Regions from separate parts of the Bifidobacterium breve DSM 20213 genome, predicted to be linked through region 1. Evidence: riboswitches for the same ligand, from Rfam matches in the RefSeq annotation. Region 1 holds a riboswitch; each other region holds the start of a gene.

Region 1 (5,769 bases):
CCAAATCCCAGAACACGGCTTTGAGCAGCATGGTTACCTCCGTTCGCATGACCGCACGCCAATCGGCGCCTTTACTCTTGCTGCATTCCATTGCACCAACCGGATGCGACAACCATAGCGCGTCAGCACACCGCTCCGGCACTTCAGCGCATGGTCAAACCACCATCGACGTGCAGACATTGCCCGGTAATGAAGCCGGCCATGTCGGACGCCAACAACGCGACCCCTCCGGCGATGTCATCGGGACGGGCAAGGCGGCCAAGAGGCGTCATGGCAATGATTCGTTCACGAACATCCTCGGTGGTGGCTGCGCTGGATGCGGTTCCGGCCGTCAAACCTGCGGCAATGGCATTAACGGTAATGCCGAAGCCGCCCAGCTCCTGGGCCAGAGAGCGGGTCATGCCGACCAAGCCGCCTTTGGCAGTGATATACGAATGGTAGGGCACGATGGGCGAATCGACCAGATTGCTGGAGATGTTGATGATACGCCCGGAGGTCTGGGCTCGCATCAGCGGCACCACATGTGAGCACATCAGATATGCACCATGCAGGCATCCCTCGATCTGTGCGCCAAACTCATCCCAATCGCCTCCAGCAAAAGTGGAACGGCGACGCGGATCAAAGGAGAAGCGTCCGAAAGCATTATTCACTAAGATGTCCACGCCGCCGAATGAGCCGACAGCGGTACCCACCAGCTTGGAAGATTGCGATTCATCGCAAACATCCGCCTGTACAGCTATAGCCAAGCCTCCCAGTGAGTGGATGTCTTCAACAGTGCGCTGCGCGCTGGCGGCGTCATGTACGTAATTGATGACGACAGCGGCTCCGTGCGATGCCAGGCATTTCGCCACGGCCGCTCCTATGCCCTTGCCGGAACCGGTGATAATCGCTGTTCTGCCATCCAGATTCACCATTGGACGCCGTGCCATATCGCTTTGCTCTGTCATTGCCCTTGCCTTTCGCCCTGCTACCAGCCCCTGCTGCCCGCAACAGCACAGGCCTATTCCATATCCATATCGAACGAATCGCTGTACGCGTCGCTGCCGCGTTCGACATCCACCGCGCGCAACAGATCGATGAGGTTGAAGCCCCCATCATGATGCCAGCCGGATTTCGCCCGATCCATCTCACCGAGCGGACAGATGCGATTCACACCGACCGCGGCCAATATATCTGCAAGACCAAACAGTCTGGTTGAATCCACAGCGACACCGCAGCTCTGCAGCCAGCCACGGCAGGAAGTCAGTCTTCTGGCAGCGTCCAACAAATCTGGCACCGCCACCACGTTGACGGTGCGGTTCAACGGCGACATCAGCGAAGCAACATCCTCGTCGGCACCGCTACCGTCAAGTTCTCGATACAGCACCGACCATGCCGTGCTATGGCCACTGGCGAACACCGCGGCCTTCCCGCCCATCAAGGCTCTCATCTCAGTGTCGGTGCGCACCCGCTGAATGGCCACGTTCTCGGCGTCACTCAATACGGAGCGCGGATATTTGCGCCGCTGATTCTCAAGCTCGCCACCGAGCAGCTGAGCCACTTCACGAGGGGTGAGGGCTCCATTAGTCTCCACGAACACGGTCTGCGGAGCCAGGCAGCTTTGCTGGTCATATGTGGCGATGTCAACAGCCACACGATGCACGGTATCGGCATAGGTATCAGGGCGCAAAGCCTCTCGGCCAATGAACGCCAACCCGACTTTTGCTCCGTAACCTAGACAGGGCTTGGATCCGGCGACTTTGCCCGCAATCAATTTGGTAGTCTGCGAAGAACCGTAATCATGTTCGACGACAGGGCGATAGGTAAGCCAATCGCTCCTGCCACGAATACCGGATCAAGCCAAACATTGGAAACGAACACGTGCTGAAAACCCAGCAGTACGTTCTGGGCGGTCAGCTCCTTGCGTATTGACATACGCTTCCTCTCTCAACGCGCATATGGGATGCCGAGCCGAACAGAGGAGTTCAACCGTCGCATTCCCTACGCGAGTGTTAGCTCACAGGTTCGAAGGGTTCGGCACATACCGTCTCAGCCTAAAGCACCCCTTACGAATCGGTTTTCGCACGTCACCGTAACAAACCTTGACATCTCCGTCAAGAAAATTCGTGCTTCTTTCGGCAGCTGCCCGATGTGAGATAACAAACAGTTTTACGAATGGAGAAGGAATCGAAGCAACGCGGCCAGACTCACCAACCCCACAGGACCATGGACTTGAAGTCGGCGGGAGTGGAGTTGGAGTCGCCGGTGGCGCCGGCAGCGGTATCGGCGGCAGTATCGCGGCCGGGCAGTTCGCGGGTTTCGCGGCGGATGGCGTTGCGCCAGAGGCGGGCGCGGTTGGAGCGTTGTACCTCCACAATATTGCCGTCACGGCCTGCGGCGAAAACGCTCTCCTGGTCGCCGGTTTGCATGCGTTTGACTTCGCGGCGCAGTTGGCGATTCTCCTCTTCGAGGACCAAAATGCGTGCGATGCCGGAAAGATTGATGCCTTCGTCCTGGCTCAGGCGCTGAGCGCGAGTCAGGCGGGCAATGTCACGCAGGCAATAGCGGCGAGCGCCGCCATCCGTGCGCTGCGGACGAACCAAACCGAGGCGGTCGTACTGACGGAGGGTCTGGGGGTGAATGTTGGCCAACTCGGCGGTCTGGCCGACGGTGAAGATGGGCAGTTCGATGTCGAAGCCGACGTCATCGGCTCCGTCGAGATCGGCCCTGCCCATCACGAGCGCGGTTGCGCACATCGCGTACAACTGCTTCATCTGGTTGGCTAACCGCGCCATTGTTCACCTCCTGTGATTTTGAGAGCCTTCGGTTCGACTCCCGGCTCCCCTCAGAGAGGGGAGCCAAGACCACCCTCAGTCAGCCTTTGGCTGACAGCTCCCACCAGCGGGAGCCAAGATTGCGCTCATTCAGCTTCTGCCAGCGGGAGCCAAGATTGCGCTCATTCAGCTTCTGCCAGCGGAGCCCCTGTTAGTTGAGATAGTCGCCGGCTTTTTCGTCGAATTCTTTGGCGGCGTGCTTGACCGCCAGACCCGGCTTGGCAGGGACCATGATCTGCACACGGCCGATCAGGTCGCCCGGCTGGTTGCCACGCTTGACGCCCAGCCCGGCCAACTTGACCTCGGCACCGGAGCTGGAGCCCGCGGGCACCTTGAAGGTAACCAGGTTCCCGTCGATGTCCTTGGCGTCAACCTTGCCGCCGGCCACGGCCTGGCCTACGGTGACGGGCAGGTTCATGACGATGTCACGACCGCGCATCGAGAACGTGGAATCCGGATTGACGGTGACGTGCAGGTACAAATCGCCGGCCTTGCCGCCGTTGATGCCCGGCTTGCCCTTGCCGGCCAGCTTGATCTTCTGACCGTCCTTGACGCCGGCGGGCACATGAGCCTTGAACTTCTTGCCATCCACGGACAGGGACACGGTCGCACCCTTGACCGCCTGACGAAGGGTCAAGCTGATCTTGGAGTTGCGGTCCTCGCCGTTTTCGGGGCGCGGGGCTTCCTCATAGCCGTAGCCACCGGCGTTACCGTATGCCTGCTGGCCGTAGCCGCCAGCACCCTGCCCCGCGGCTCCACCGAACATCGAGAAGATGTCGTTGAGATTGGGGTTGCCGCCGCCCGAAGTGGAGAAGCGGATACGCGAACCGTTGCCACCGGCACCCTGGCCAAACATGGAGCCGAAGATGTCGGAGAAGCCGGAAGCGTCGAAGCCGCCGGCACCGGAACCACCGGCAAAGCGGGCGCCGCCCATACCGAACTGGCGAATCGCGTCGTACTTTTGGCGATCTTCTTTCTTGCTCAGCACGTCGTAAGCTTCGGAGATGTCCTTGAACTTCTCCTCGGCTTCCTTGGTCTTGTTGACGTCAGGGTGGTACTTGCGGGCGAGCTTGCGGTACGCCTTTTTGATGTCGTCGTCCGAAGCGTCCTTGGAGACACCAAGGACTTTGTAGAAGTCTTTACTGAGCCATTCGTTTTCAGCCATTCATGTCTCCTTTCTTGAAAAGTCTTTATGGTTGGCTCCCGCTGGCGAGAGCTGTCGAGCGAAGCGAGACTGAGGGTGGTTTATATTCAGTGTTTGACCACCCTCAGTCAGCCTTCGGCTGCCAGCTCCCGCCAGCGGGAGCCAAGATAATGTCAGCTCGTTAGCGAGCTGGCCGTTATCAGTTTTGCGGGGAGGCTACTACTACTCGGGCGGCGCGGATTACGCGGTCGCCGATACGGTAGCCGGCTTCCACCACGGTGTCGACGGTTTCCTTGTCGGCATCGGCATCCGGCTTGTGCAGGATTGCCTCATGCTTGGTGGGGTCGAAGTCCTCGCCCTTTTCGCCGAACTTCTCGACGCCGAACTTCTCGAAAGCCTTGTCGATCTTGGCAGCCACCGCCTTGAACGAATCGTCCATCTCGCTGTTCTCGCGAATGCGGTCGATGTCGTCAAGGGCCGGCAGCAGCGCGGTCAGCACGTCGATAATGCCATGCTGGCGGAAGCGCTCCTGCTCCTTCTGCGCACGATTGCGGTAGTTGATGAACTCCGCGCGTTCGCGCTGCAGGGCTTCGAGGTAGTCGGCGGCTTCCTTCTTGGCCTTGCCGAGAGGGGTGAGGGTGTCTTCAGAATCAGACTGGCCTTCGCCAGTCTTCTTTCCGGCATCCGACTTCTCTCCCTCAGCTGCGGCAGGAGCCGCGTCGGCTCCTTCATTGGAAGGAGCCTGGGCAGCCGAATCCTGCGCAGAGCCAGACTCGGCGGAGGCGTCAGCCCCTGAAGAGGCCTGAGCGGCCTGGCCGGCAGCCTCAGCATCTGAGGGATCCGGCAGGTCGTTCAGGTAGTCGTCCTTGTTGAACTCGGACATCACTTGTTGTCCTTGTCGTCATCGTCGTCCACGACCTCGGCCTCGACGGTGTCGTCGTCAGAACCGGAGGCGGAGCCAGCGGAAGCGCCGGCCGCACCGGCACCAGCCGCGGCACCTTCAGCACCCTGCTGGGCGTAGAGGACCTGGCCGATCTTCTGAGCGGAGGTCATCAGCTCACCCTGAGCGGTCTTGACCTTATCGGTGTCGTCACCCTTCAGGGCTTCCTCCAGAGCGTTCACCTTGTCGGTGACTTCCTTGACGATGTCGTCGGACAGCTTGTCCTTGTTGTCGTTGACGAGCTTCTCGGTGGAGTAAGCGAAGGCTTCAGCCTGGTTGCGGGTCTCGGCGTCTTCCTTGCGCTGCTTATCCTCAGCCTCGTGAGCCTCGGCTTCCTTGACCATGCGGTCGATCTCGTCCTTCGGCAGGCCGGAACCACCGGTGATGGTCATGGACTGCTCCTTGCCGGTGCCCTTATCCTTGGCGGACACGTGCACGATGCCGTTGGCGTCGATGTCGAAGGTGACTTCGATCTGCGGGACGCCACGCGGAGCCGGAGCGATGCCGGTCAGCTCGAAGGTGCCCAGCGGCTTGTTGTCGCGAGCGAACTCACGCTCACCCTGGTAGACCTGAATCAGCACGGACGGCTGGTTGTCTTCAGCAGTGGAGAAGACCTCGGAACGCTTGGTCGGAATGGCGGTGTTGCGGTCGATGAGCTTGGTCATGATGCCACCCTTGGTTTCGATACCGAGGGACAGCGGGGTCACGTCAATCAGCAGGACGTCCTTACGGTCGCCCTTGATGACGCCGGACTGCACGGCAGCGCCGACAGCCACAACCTCATCCGGGTTCACGGACTGGTTCGCTTCCTTACCACCGGTGAGTTCCTTGACCAAGTCCTTGACGGCGGGCATACGAGTGGAACCACCGAC
Region 2 (5,769 bases), 630 kb from region 1:
GCCGAGCACAATCACTACACCGGCAATACCGAAAATCACCGCCCCTAAAAGGCACACACGCCCTTGGACATTGAAACGGAAATTCGAGTAATCCCACCAACGTGCGTGGAAGAGCTCCTCCATAACCCACGAGGTCGTGTATTCAAGAATCGTGGCGCCGACCATCGAAATCAGAAAGATGATGATTGGATTATGGAGATTGCCGAGCACGGCAATGCCCAGTACCGCACCGGTGCCGTAAATCGGGCACAGCGGACCGTTGAGGAATCCACGGTTTACCAAGCGACGTTCTTGGCAAGAAACAAGGATGGATTCATAGACCCAGCCCACAAAGCTGTAGAACAGGAACCAGAGGAAGTAGTGTTCAAGCGCAATTATCATCGGCGGTAATCACCTTGCAACGCGGTGTTTGATGTGTGCCTCCAACGAGGGCAGATGTGGCTTGTTGAACCGGTCGAACGAGAACGTTTCGGCGGTGGCCGAAAGCTTATCCGACAACGTGACAAGGTATCCTTCGATATAGGCGGGCGGCACAGGGGTCATCGGGAACATATGGTTTTCGATGCTGTTGCGTTCGATGTCGTTGAGGTCAAAATCCTTCAAAGCGTTCATCAAGGCCGCATGGCCATGGGTGAAGCCGTGCCAACGGTGTTGCCCGTTGTCCCAGTCGTGCCAGTCGTACAGGAAGTAGTCGTGCAGGAGAGCCGCACGAATCAGAGACCTGAGATTCACGTGGTACCAGAGATGTGCGCGATCCGCCAGCCAAACGGCGAGGCACGCCACACGTATGGAATGCTCGAATGTGGTGACATTGCCGTGCTGATAGCAGCAACGTTCGATCTGCATGTGCTGATGTTCGATGACTTCACGGCCATGCTTGGCGACCAAGCGTTGAATCTGCGCTCGAGTGAGCAGGCGTCCCACGGTTTCGTCCTTCCCGTTCGGGCTGGTTCGGTTCATTCCATGTGATTACCCGACAACATTCAAGTATTTATCGGGTAACACCGTGACCGATTGTAGGGCACGCACATTACCGTGCACACTCATCCAAAAGAACGACAATAGGAACTGTTCGAGAAATCTTTGCGCTTAGCACGAGTCAGTGCAAAGATCTCTCGAAATCAGGGATTATTACGAGAATTCCTTGCGCCGAGAGGTCAGAGATACGTTGCGGCCAATCGGCTGTTGAGCTGTTGATCGTGGTGGGATTCGAGATAATCAAGATAGCCTTGAAAGCCTCCATAGAGGCTGGCCACATCGTAACCGCGATCGGCGAGAATTTCGGCCACTTCCTCGCTCCACCAACCTTGGGCGCAATAGACCACAACAGTTCGATCCTTGGGCACGGTTTTGAGTACATGAGCCAATGGATCAAGAGGAGCATTGATGGCACCTTCGACCGGGTGAGCGGCGAAATCGGCCGGTTCCCTCAAATCGAGCAGCGTAACCGTATTCGGGTCGAGCTCGGCGAATTCTTCCGGCGTGATGTGACGATACGCACACTCACCGCTCTCATCGGCATCAACCACATTATGCAAAGCAATAGGCATGTTCTTCCCCTCTCGTTCTGATCTTGGCTCCCCTCTGGAGGGGAACTGTCCGCGTAGCGGACTGAGGGGAGGCTTGCTCAACCGTAGCAACTCCCCTCAGTCACCTACGGTGACAGCTCCCCTCAGAGAGGGAGCCATATAGCTCTAAATCGCGCAGGCCGGCTGAATATAGTTGGCCGAGTCAATGGCGGTGATGGTCGGTTGCTCACCACACACCGGGCAATCCGGCACATGCTCCGGCAATGGCACCCGTCGAATATTCATGTTCAACGCATCCACGGTGAGCATGCGGCCCACCAACGGCTCCCCCACGCCAACTATCAGCTTGACGGCTTCAGTGGCTTCCAGACTGCCGATCACGCCGACCACCGCACCCAAGACGCCAGCTTCCTTGCAAGTCGGAATCTCGCCAGCGGCAGGCATGTCGCGGAAAATACAGCGATAGCACGGGCCTTCACCGGGAATGACGGTCATCACCTGACCTGCGAATCCGACCACACCCGCATGAATATACGGTTTATTGGCCAATACACAAGCGTCATTGATAAGGAACTTCGCGGCGAAATTGTCGGTGGCCTCTATCACCAGATCGTATGCCTCGATGAGGCCGGCGATATTGTTGGCATCAACAAGCTCATAGTAAGTGTCGACCGTCACGTCCGGGTTGAGTTCACGGATGGCCGCAGCCGCTGACTCCACCTTGGGCTCGTTCACCCGTGCAGTGGTGTGGATAATCTGGCGTTGCAGATTGCTCAAATCCACCATATCGCCATCCACGAGTCCGATGCGACCGACTCCGGCTGCCGCCAGATACAGAGCAACCGGCGAACCGAGCCCGCCCGCGCCGATAATCAGCACACTGGAAGCCAGCAGACGCTTCTGCCCTTTGACACCCACGCCCTTCAAAATCAGATGACGCGCGTACCGCTCCACCTGTTCATCCGTCAATGCCATGTTTTCTCCATGTTTCTGTCCTCTCCGGAGGGACGCTGTCATCACAGGTAACTGAGAGGAAGTTTTAACGCTGCCTCGCGAATTCCTCTCAGTCCGCTACACGGCCAGCTCCCCTCAGAAAGGGGAGCCAATACCCAATCAGTGCAAATACCCTGTGGTCGGGCTGGACGGCACAGCCTGGCCTTCGGTCACTTTGCCGAGACCAGACAGGTAGGCCGCACGACCCGCATCGATGGCGTGCTTGAACGCCTCAGCCATCAACGGAATATTTCCAGCGGAGGCCACAGCCGTGTACGCCATCACCGCATCCGCACCCATTTCCATGGCATCGCAAGCCTGACTCGGGCGGCCGATGCCGGCGTCGATAATAACCGGCACGTGCGCGTTGGCGATGATGATCTCGATGAAATCACGCATGCGCAAGCCCATGTTGGAACCAATCAGCGAGCCGAGCGGCATAACTGCGGCAGCACCGGCTTCTTCAAGCTGACGGGCTGCGATTGGATCCGGGAACATATAGGGCATGACCACGAAGCCTTCCTTGGCCAGCATTTCAGTGGCACGGATGGTTTCAGCGTTGTCCGGCAAGAGGTATTTGGTCTCGTGTTCGATTTCGACTTTGACGAAGTCGGTGTGGCAGACTTCGCGTGCCAATCGTGCAATACGCACGGCTTCCTCAGCGTTACGCGCGCCGGAGGTGTTGGGCAGCAGCGTGATACCTTCGGGAATATAGTCGAGCACGCTGTTTTCGGTAGTCTGCGCGCGGCGTAGCGCCATAGTGACGATCTGCGTACCGGCATGCTCGACCGTGGCCTTGATGAGGTTCAGGTCATAGCGGCCGGAGCCCAAGATGAATCGCGACTGGAATTCGTGGCCTCCCAGATTCAGCGGCTTGTCTTCCACCGGCAGAATCGGCGCAGCGGTACCGACCGGATTGGTGACGGCGGGCTGCGGCGGCAGCGGCGTCGCCTCAACGGATGCTTCAGTAACCGGATTGATATTGCTCATAGCTCTTCCTTTCAGCCACCCTGAACAAACTGTACGATTTCCATAACGCACTGGTCGTCAAGCATGGCATCGGCACGCTTGTCGCGCGGAATAATCTCACCGTTAAGTTCGATGGCCACGCGTTCGGCGCGGAATCCGTGTGCTTCGAGATAGTCGGCAACGCTGACCGGCGTATCGAGCTTGACTTGCTCTCCGTTGACCTGCATAACAACCTTTCCGAATAGTAAAAAAGGGTGCACGAAACGAACCGTACCTTAAGTGGTGCGCCCATTCATGAACCCAATCATGCGACCGTGTGGCCGCCGCGATGCATTGGCTACACCACGACCCGTCATACGGCTAAATTATGCAAACGGAATGAAAGACTGTTGCAGGAAACCTAACAAATCAAGAACAACGATTCCTTACGGCGGCATGACCCGCGTCAAGTTCCCCGGTCGAAGTCTGGCAACTTCCTCTCAGCCTTACGGCTCCCGTTCGTTACGATTATTCAGTGTAGGCCGTTGCGATGACAACGCAAAACCTAGCTCCCGCTGGCGGGAGCTGGATCGCGGAGCGAGACTGAGGGTGGTCATGTGGACGAAGACCTTCGCGACCACCCCCAGTCGGCTTCGCCGACAGCCCCCGCCAACGGGAGCGCAGTTTAAAACGTGCCGGGGGCCTTATACGCGGAACCGTCAGAAGTGGAGGCCGGGAACAACTTGAGCTCTTCGACACTGGCCTTGGCGTCGGCAATCTGCTCGCGCACACGACCATAGGCGGTGCCGCCCTTGCCGTTGCGGGAGTCGACCGAACCGTGGCTGGAGAGCACTTCACGCACGCCCGGAGCCTTTCCGGCCGGCAGGAATGCGGCGAAGGTCTCGATGAAGTCCTCGTCGGTCAGATCCCAGAGTTCCTGGCCACGGCCTTCGGCGAGCTTGACGCAGGCGCCGGAGAGCTCGTGAGCATGGCGGAATGGCACGCCGTTCTTGACAAGCCATTCGGCGATGTCAGTGGCCAAGGCGAAGCCGGTCGGGGCTTCAGCTTCCAAACGGTCGGCATCGAAGCGCATGGTTCTGACCATGCCGGTGAACGCGGGTAGCAGCACTTCGAGCGTGTCGACCTGATCGAACACCGCTTCCTTGTCTTCCTGCAGGTCGCGTGCGTAGGCGGTGGGCAGACCCTTCAGAGTGGCCAGCAGACCGGTCAGGTCGCCAATGAGACGGCCGGACTTGCCACGGGCGAGCTCGGCGATATCCGGGTTCTTCTTCTGCGGCATGATGGAGGATCCGGTGGAGTAGCCGTCATCGAGCTTGACGAAGGCGAACTCTTGGGTGTTCCAGATAATGATTTCCTCGGACAGACGGGAGATGTCCACGCCGGTCATGGCGGCCACGAATGCGAATTCGGCGACCAGGTCACGGGCTGCGGTGCCGTCGATGGAGTTGTCGGTCACACGGGAGAAGCCGAGCTCGCGAGCCACCGCTTCCGGGTCAAGGCCGAGTGTATTGCCGGCCAGCGCGCCGGAGCCGTACGGAGAGGCATTGATGCGCTTGTCCCAATCAATCAGGCGCTGCACGTCGCGAATCAGCGGCCAAGCGTGAGCCATAAGCTGGTGAGCAAGCAGCACCGGCTGGGCATGCTGCATGTGCGTACGGCCCGGCATCACGGTGCGACCGGCCTTTTCGCTCTGCTCAATCAGGGCATTAACCAAGTCAAGCAGCAATCCGGCAATCACACGGGAGTGACGGCGCAGCCACATGCGAATCAGGCAAGCGATCTGGTCGTTGCGGGAACGGCCGGCACGCAACTTGCCGCCGAGCTCATCGCCGGCAATATCGATCAAGCCACGTTCGAGGGCAGTGGCCTCATCCTCATCGTCTTCGATAGGAGCAAAGGAACCGTCATCCACATGGCGCTGGAGAGTGTCGAGCGCATCTTCCATGCGCTGCAGCTCGTCGGCAGTCAGGAGTCCCGCACGGCCGAGAGCACGGGCGTGGGCACGGGAACCGGCGATATCGTCGTCGGCCAGACGCCAGTCGAACTGCGTGGACTTGGACAGTCGGGCCAGTTCCGGCGACGGGCCGGATGTAAAGCGACCACCCCACAGGGCCAGATGTTCGTTGTTCTCAGTCATGAAGGCTCCTTGAAACCATGGATTGCAAACAAATCAGACTGCTTGTCAGACTATCAGCGTTGGGCTACATACCGGTGGATTCAAGTTGTTCGTATTCCATGTCGGGAATATCAGACGCATTGCCAACTGTCCGCTCATTAT
Region 3 (5,769 bases), 850 kb from region 1:
TTGCGGCGGCGGCCCTCGTAGTCTTCGATGTCGCCGCGGTCGCGGATCCAGTCGAGACGCAGGGGCTTCAAACCTTCCTTCGGGTCGCACTTGGGGCCTTCGGTGTTGTAGTCGTGGAACGGCGGGTTCGGGCCCACGCCGGGCGTGTCGCTCAGCTTGATTTCGGTGTACGGCACTTCCAGGTCGTAGGAACCATACTGATAGGTGAACGGTACGGACTTGGTCTTGCGGATGTGCGCCTTGTCGCGCTGCTTGGAACCACGGGCGGCGATGTCCACGCGCTGCTGCTTGGCGAGCTTCTGGGCATCCTTGGCGTCCTTGGCGTTGGTGAACTTCTTCTCAGTGGCCTCGGAGCCAGGCTTTGCGGCCCCTTCCTGAGCAGCCTGAGTATCAGCAGCGGGGGTGTGGGCTACGACGCGCGGCGCGTAGCCGTGCTTCTTGTCGCCGCGGACGGCCTTCCAGCCTTCGACCATGGTGCGCGCGGCCTCTTCCGGGTTCTCGGCACCCGCGATGGCGGAGACCGCGAACCAGCCAGCGGCCTTGGTGCCGGCGAGCATGGCCATATCGGCTGCGGTCACGCCGCCGCCCACGACCACCGGGAACTCGCTGGCGACGCAGATGGTGTTGATCTGGGCGGCGTCCAGCGTCTTGCCGGAGCCGTCGTTGCCGCCCACGGAAGCCTCGGGCTTGGTGGTGGAGACGTGCAGAGGACCGGCACCAATGTAGTCAATGCAGCCGTCGGGCAGCTCGTTGATGAGCTGAACGAGGCTTTCGGTCTCAGCCGACAGACCCACGATGGCCTCGTCGCCGAGCAGGGCGCGGGCTTCGCGCGGCTCCATGTCGGTCTGGCCGATGTGCACGCCGTCCACCTTGATGCCCTTGCGGCGGGCCTGCCACACCACGTCGGCACGGTCGTCGATCACAAAGGCCACGGAATCGGACTTCTCATTGTCCTCGATGATCTGCGCGATGTCGCGGGCCATGTCGGTCAGCTCAGAGGCATCGGCCTCCTTGGCGCGCAGTTGGATGAAGGTTGCGCCGCCGTGCAGAGCCTGATCCACCACGTCGGTCAGCGGACGGCCTTTGCAGTCCTCCGGCCCCACCACGAAGTACGCGGACAGGTCGAAGCTGTCTCGCATGGAGGCGTATGGGTATTCATTACTCATTATTATTCCTACCTTTGTTGTTTCTTGTGGAAGTCTTATTGGAAAGGTGAATTGGGGTTGATGTGGTATCGAGTGTTTTCCTCCTGCTGGCGGGAGGTGCCACGAAGCGGCGGAGGATGGTAACTCCAGGAACCGCCCCCAGCCGGCTTTGCCGGCAGTCCCCGCCAGCGGGGGCAGTACACTACTGCACCAAAATCTCAGATTCCGCCACTTGCTCGGCGGTCACATTCCACAGCGCGTCAAGGAACGCGACCTGGAACGAGCCCGGCCCATGCGAAGTCGTATCGGCCACCTCGCCCGCGCGGTTGTACAGCAGCGACGCGGACAACGCAGCGGTCAACGGATCGGACACCGCCAGATACGTGGCGACCACGCCGCCCAGCGAGCAGCCTGCACCGGTGATTTTGGTCATCATCGAGCTGCCGCCCGACAGCCGGTACACGGTTTCGCCGTCGGTCACCAGGTCGGCGATGCCGGACACGGCCACTGCACAGGGGATGGAAGCATCGTGAGACGAATGCTTGGCGTGCTGCTCGGTCAGATACCGGGCAAGTGCCACCGCCGCACCGGTTGCGGAATCCACGTCATCGACGGATTCCACTCCGGCGGGGCGGTGTTCGGAAGCGTCCCCCGCGGATTCGGTGTTGAGCCCCCACATATTCGCCAGCGCGATCACTTCGGAAGCGTTTGCACGAATCACAGTAGGGGGAGCGGCCTTGAAGGCCTGAAGAATAGAGGTGCGGGTGCGCCCGATGCCTGCAGCCACCGGGTCGAGCACCCACGGCTTGTCCAAATAATTGAGTCGCTGCGCGATTTCAGGCAGCGCGTCCTTATAGAACGGCAGCAGCGTGCCCACATTGATGTAGTTGGCGCCCGCGATTTTCGCGGTTTCGATCACGTCGTCCGGCAGGAAGCTCATGGCCGCAGTGCCGCCGGCTGCCAGCTGCGCGTTGGCCACCAGATTGATGGTCACGAAATTGGTGAACGACTGGGCCAGCGGCGTCGTCTCGCGTACGCGGTGCACGGCGGCTGCGATGTTCTCGCGAATCGGTGAATCGGATGAAACCGGTGTTCCGGTGGTACAGTCGCTGGACGAACCGGTAAACGATGATGCACTACTGCTCATTACTGCTCCCTACGATGGTCTTAACCAACAGGTTCTAAGGGTCAGGCTTAGGCCTTTCTCAACTCGCGAACCACATGCGAGTTCCCCTGCATTACGTTGCCGACGCTATGCGCCAACATGGACATTATCTTGACGAATTTGTTCGATACGTGTCGTCAGGTCTGGCGCGTCTGAATTATCCGTGGTAGTAGAGCGATTGTTTCCATAGGCTTTTGCAAATTGCTCTCACTGACGCGCTTTCAGTGAAAGCAATTTGCAAAACGACAGTGCCTTTCTACCTGTCACCATATACGGCTATTCTGAAGCGGTTGTTATTAGACCCCAAACCGTTCAAACCAGAAGGTGCATTGTGGCTCAGTCCAAACTCGATGAAGTTGTATCCCTCGCGAAACGTCGCGGCTTTGTATTCCCCGCCGGCGAAATCTACGGCGGCACCCGTTCCGCATGGGATTACGGCCCTCTCGGCGTCGCTCTCAAAGACAATATCAAGCGCGAATGGTGGCGCTCCATGGTCGTCACCCGTCCTGATGTCGTCGGTGTCGACACTTCCATCATCCTGCCTCCCGAAGTGTGGGTGGCCTCCGGCCACGTGAGCGTGTTCAACGATCCGCTTGTCGAATGCCTCAACTGCCACAAGCGCAACCGCGCCGACAAGCTCGAGGAGTCCTACGCCGAGAAGCACGGCGACACGATGCCGGAGAACGGCATGAAGGACATCGTCTGCCCGAACTGCGGCACCCGTGGCCAGTGGACCGAGCCGCGTGACTTCAACATGATGCTGCGCACCCACCTCGGCCCGGTCGAGGACGAGAACAGCCTGCACTACCTGCGCCCCGAGACCGCGCAGGGCATCTTCGTGGACTTCAAGAACGTGATGACCTCCTCCCGTTCCAAGCCGCCGTTCGGCATCGCCAACATGGGTAAGTCCTTCCGTAACGAGATCACTCCGGGCAACTTCATCTTCCGCACCCGCGAGTTCGAGCAGATGGAGATGGAGTTCTTCGTCGAGCCCGGCACCGACGAGGAATGGCACCAGTACTGGATTGACGCCCGCACCCGCTGGTACATCGACCTCGGCGTCAAGCCGGAGAACCTGCGCCACTACGAGCATCCGAAGGAGAAGCTCTCCCACTACTCCAAGCGCACCGTGGACATCGAATACAAGTTCGGTTTCCAGGGCTCCGACTGGGGCGAGCTCGAAGGCATTGCCAACCGTACTGATTACGACCTGACCGCGCACTCCAAGCGCTCCGGCGAGGATCTGTGCTACTTCAACCAGGCCACCGGCGAGAAGTATATCCCGTACGTCATCGAGCCGGCAGCTGGCCTGACCCGCTCCCTGATGTGCTTCCTCGTGGACGCCTATGACGTGGACGAGGCTCCGAACACCAAGGGTGGCGTCGACAAGCGCACCGTGCTGCGCCTCGACCCGCGTCTGGCCCCGGTCAAGGCCGCCGTGCTGCCACTGAGCAAGAAGCCCGAACTGCGGACCGTGGCCCAGAACCTGGCCGATGACCTGCGCTTCAACGAGTGGATGATCGACTACGACGAGTCCGGCGCCATCGGCCGCCGCTACCGCCGTCAGGACGAGATCGGCACCCCGCTGTGCATTACCGTGGACTTCGATACTCTCGAGGACCACGCCGTGACCATCCGTGAGCGTGACACCATGGCCCAGGATCGCGTCGCTCTCGACAAGGTGGCCGACTATGTGGCCGCCCGCATCGGCGAGAAGCGCACCCGCGTGCCGCTGAAGCCCGTGGAGATGGGTGGCGAAGCCTGGCCTGAGTCCGGCGTTCAGGAAGCCGGCGGCCTGTACTAAAGCCTGATATATCAAGGTGACTGGCTCCCGCTGGCGGGAGCTGGCCGGCGACAGCCGGACTGAGGGTGGTCTTTTCTGCACAAGGAAGACCACCCTCGGTCTCACCTACGGTTCGACAGCTCCCGCCAGCGGGAGCAAGAGCATGGATATGGAAACCACCATCACCGCTACTCACGAGACCAACAACCTCGATCCGCGCACGGACGCTCCATCACGCCCGGAAACGCAGGTACACATTGCCCCGGTTCAGCTCGGCAACATCACCGTGCCGACTCCGGTGGTGCTGTCGCCGATGGCGGGTGTGACCAACTGGCCATTCCGCGTGATCTGTGAGGAATATGGTCCCGACGGTCTCTACGTGGCCGAAATGATTACCGCACGCGCCCTCGTGGCGCGCAACCCCAAGGCTCTGCGCCTGTGCCATTTTGCCAGTAGCGAGAAGATTCGTTCGCTGCAGCTCTACGGTGTGAATCCCTCCATCACCGAACAGGCCGCGAAAATCGTGGTCGATGAAAACATGGCCGACCATGTGGATTTGAACTTCGGCTGCCCGGTGCCCAAAGTCACTCGCCGCGGTGGTGGTTCGGCCTTGCCCTGGAAAACTGACATCTTTACTGAACTCATTCAGCGTGTGGTTGCCGTGTGCGAGCCGGCCGGCATCCCCGTAACCGCAAAGATCCGAGTCGGCATTGATCACGACCATGAGACCTTCCTTGAAGCTGGACATATCGCTCAGGAGGAAGGCTGCAAAGCGGTGACCCTACACGCCCGCACCACCGCCGAATATTACGGCGGCCACTCCGATTGGTCCCGCATCGGAGAGCTCAAGGAACACCTTGATATTCCGGTGTTCGGCAATGGCGATATTTGGGGAGCCGAAGACGCGCTTGAAATGGTGCGTGAGACCGGCTGCGATGGCGTAGCCATCGGACGCGGCTGCCAGGGCCGTCCGTGGCTGTTCGCCAATATCAAGAACGCTTTTGAAGACAATCCTGAACGTCTTAATCCGAACCTCGGCGAGGTTTGTCGGGTAATCCATCATCATGCCGAACTATTGACCCAGTTCTATGAAGGTGATGAAATGATGGCTGTTCATGACCTGCGCAAGCATATTGCCTGGTATCTCAAAGGTTTCCCGGTCGGCGGCAGTACTCGTAAGGCATTCATGGAGTGTGAGAATCTTGCCGACGTGGATCGAGAGATCGGCAAGCTTGATCCCATCATCGAATACCCTCCACGTGTGGTCGACAAGCCGCGTGGCCGTGTACGCTTCGCCAAAAAGGTTCATTTGCCTTACGGCTGGTTGGAATCACGAACCACCACCCATGAGGAGCGCGAAGCGCTTTTTGGCGATGATCCGATGGATGCCAGCTACTGATTGGTTGACAATTTCAAACAAGAAATGCACAACACGCACTTTTCCTCGCGTGAATTTCCCTCCACCAGTATCCTATTTGCGCTACTCTTAGGTGTAACCGTGAAGTGACAGGAGTCAAACGTGAGCGAGATCGCCCAGACTGAGTTCAACGACAAGACCAATATCAAGGTCGTCGGCGTAGGTGGAGCCGGCGGCAACGCCGTTAACCGTATGATCGCCGAAGGACTGCAGAACGTTGAATTTGTGGCGGTAAACACCGACGCGAAGGATCTTATGC

Evidence for each region. A riboswitch is a leader RNA that binds a small molecule or an ion and turns the genes downstream of it on or off. The one in region 1 is predicted to bind thiamine pyrophosphate.
Region 2: it holds a riboswitch for thiamine pyrophosphate, as region 1 does, so the genes downstream of both, thiS (sulfur carrier protein ThiS) here and BBBR_RS00565 (xanthine permease) in region 1, are expected to answer to the same signal.
Region 3: it holds a riboswitch for thiamine pyrophosphate, as region 1 does, so the genes downstream of both, BBBR_RS06935 (hydroxyethylthiazole kinase) here and BBBR_RS00565 (xanthine permease) in region 1, are expected to answer to the same signal.

Annotation. Positions count from the first base shown of each region.
Region 1 covers NZ_AP012324.1:160,493-166,261, reverse strand. The annotation lists gene BBBR_RS00580 (HAD family hydrolase) at 1-31, opposite strand, end outside; gene BBBR_RS00575 (SDR family oxidoreductase) at 144-914, opposite strand; partial or broken gene BBBR_RS00570 (acyl-CoA reductase) at 1,001-1,777, opposite strand; partial or broken gene BBBR_RS00565 (xanthine permease) at 1,768-1,914, opposite strand; TPP riboswitch at 1,960-2,056, opposite strand; gene BBBR_RS00560 (heat shock protein transcriptional repressor HspR) at 2,187-2,774, opposite strand; gene BBBR_RS00555 (DnaJ C-terminal domain-containing protein) at 2,965-3,978, opposite strand; gene grpE (nucleotide exchange factor GrpE) at 4,157-4,840, opposite strand; gene dnaK (molecular chaperone DnaK) at 4,840-5,769, opposite strand, start outside.
Region 2 covers NZ_AP012324.1:788,824-794,592, reverse strand. The annotation lists gene BBBR_RS03250 (putative ABC transporter permease) at 1-381, opposite strand, end outside; gene BBBR_RS03245 (HD domain-containing protein) at 391-924, opposite strand; gene BBBR_RS03240 (rhodanese-like domain-containing protein) at 1,158-1,550, opposite strand; gene thiF (thiazole biosynthesis adenylyltransferase ThiF) at 1,695-2,504, opposite strand; gene BBBR_RS03230 (thiazole synthase) at 2,643-3,512, opposite strand; gene thiS (sulfur carrier protein ThiS) at 3,524-3,718, opposite strand; TPP riboswitch at 3,896-3,999, opposite strand; gene argH (argininosuccinate lyase) at 4,156-5,628, opposite strand.
Region 3 covers NZ_AP012324.1:1,575,393-1,581,161, reverse strand. The annotation lists gene thiC (phosphomethylpyrimidine synthase ThiC) at 1-1,166, opposite strand, end outside; gene BBBR_RS06935 (hydroxyethylthiazole kinase) at 1,348-2,292, opposite strand; TPP riboswitch at 2,282-2,390, opposite strand; gene BBBR_RS06930 (glycine--tRNA ligase) at 2,642-4,114, shown strand; gene dusB (tRNA dihydrouridine synthase DusB) at 4,257-5,492, shown strand; gene ftsZ (cell division protein FtsZ) at 5,613-5,769, shown strand, end outside.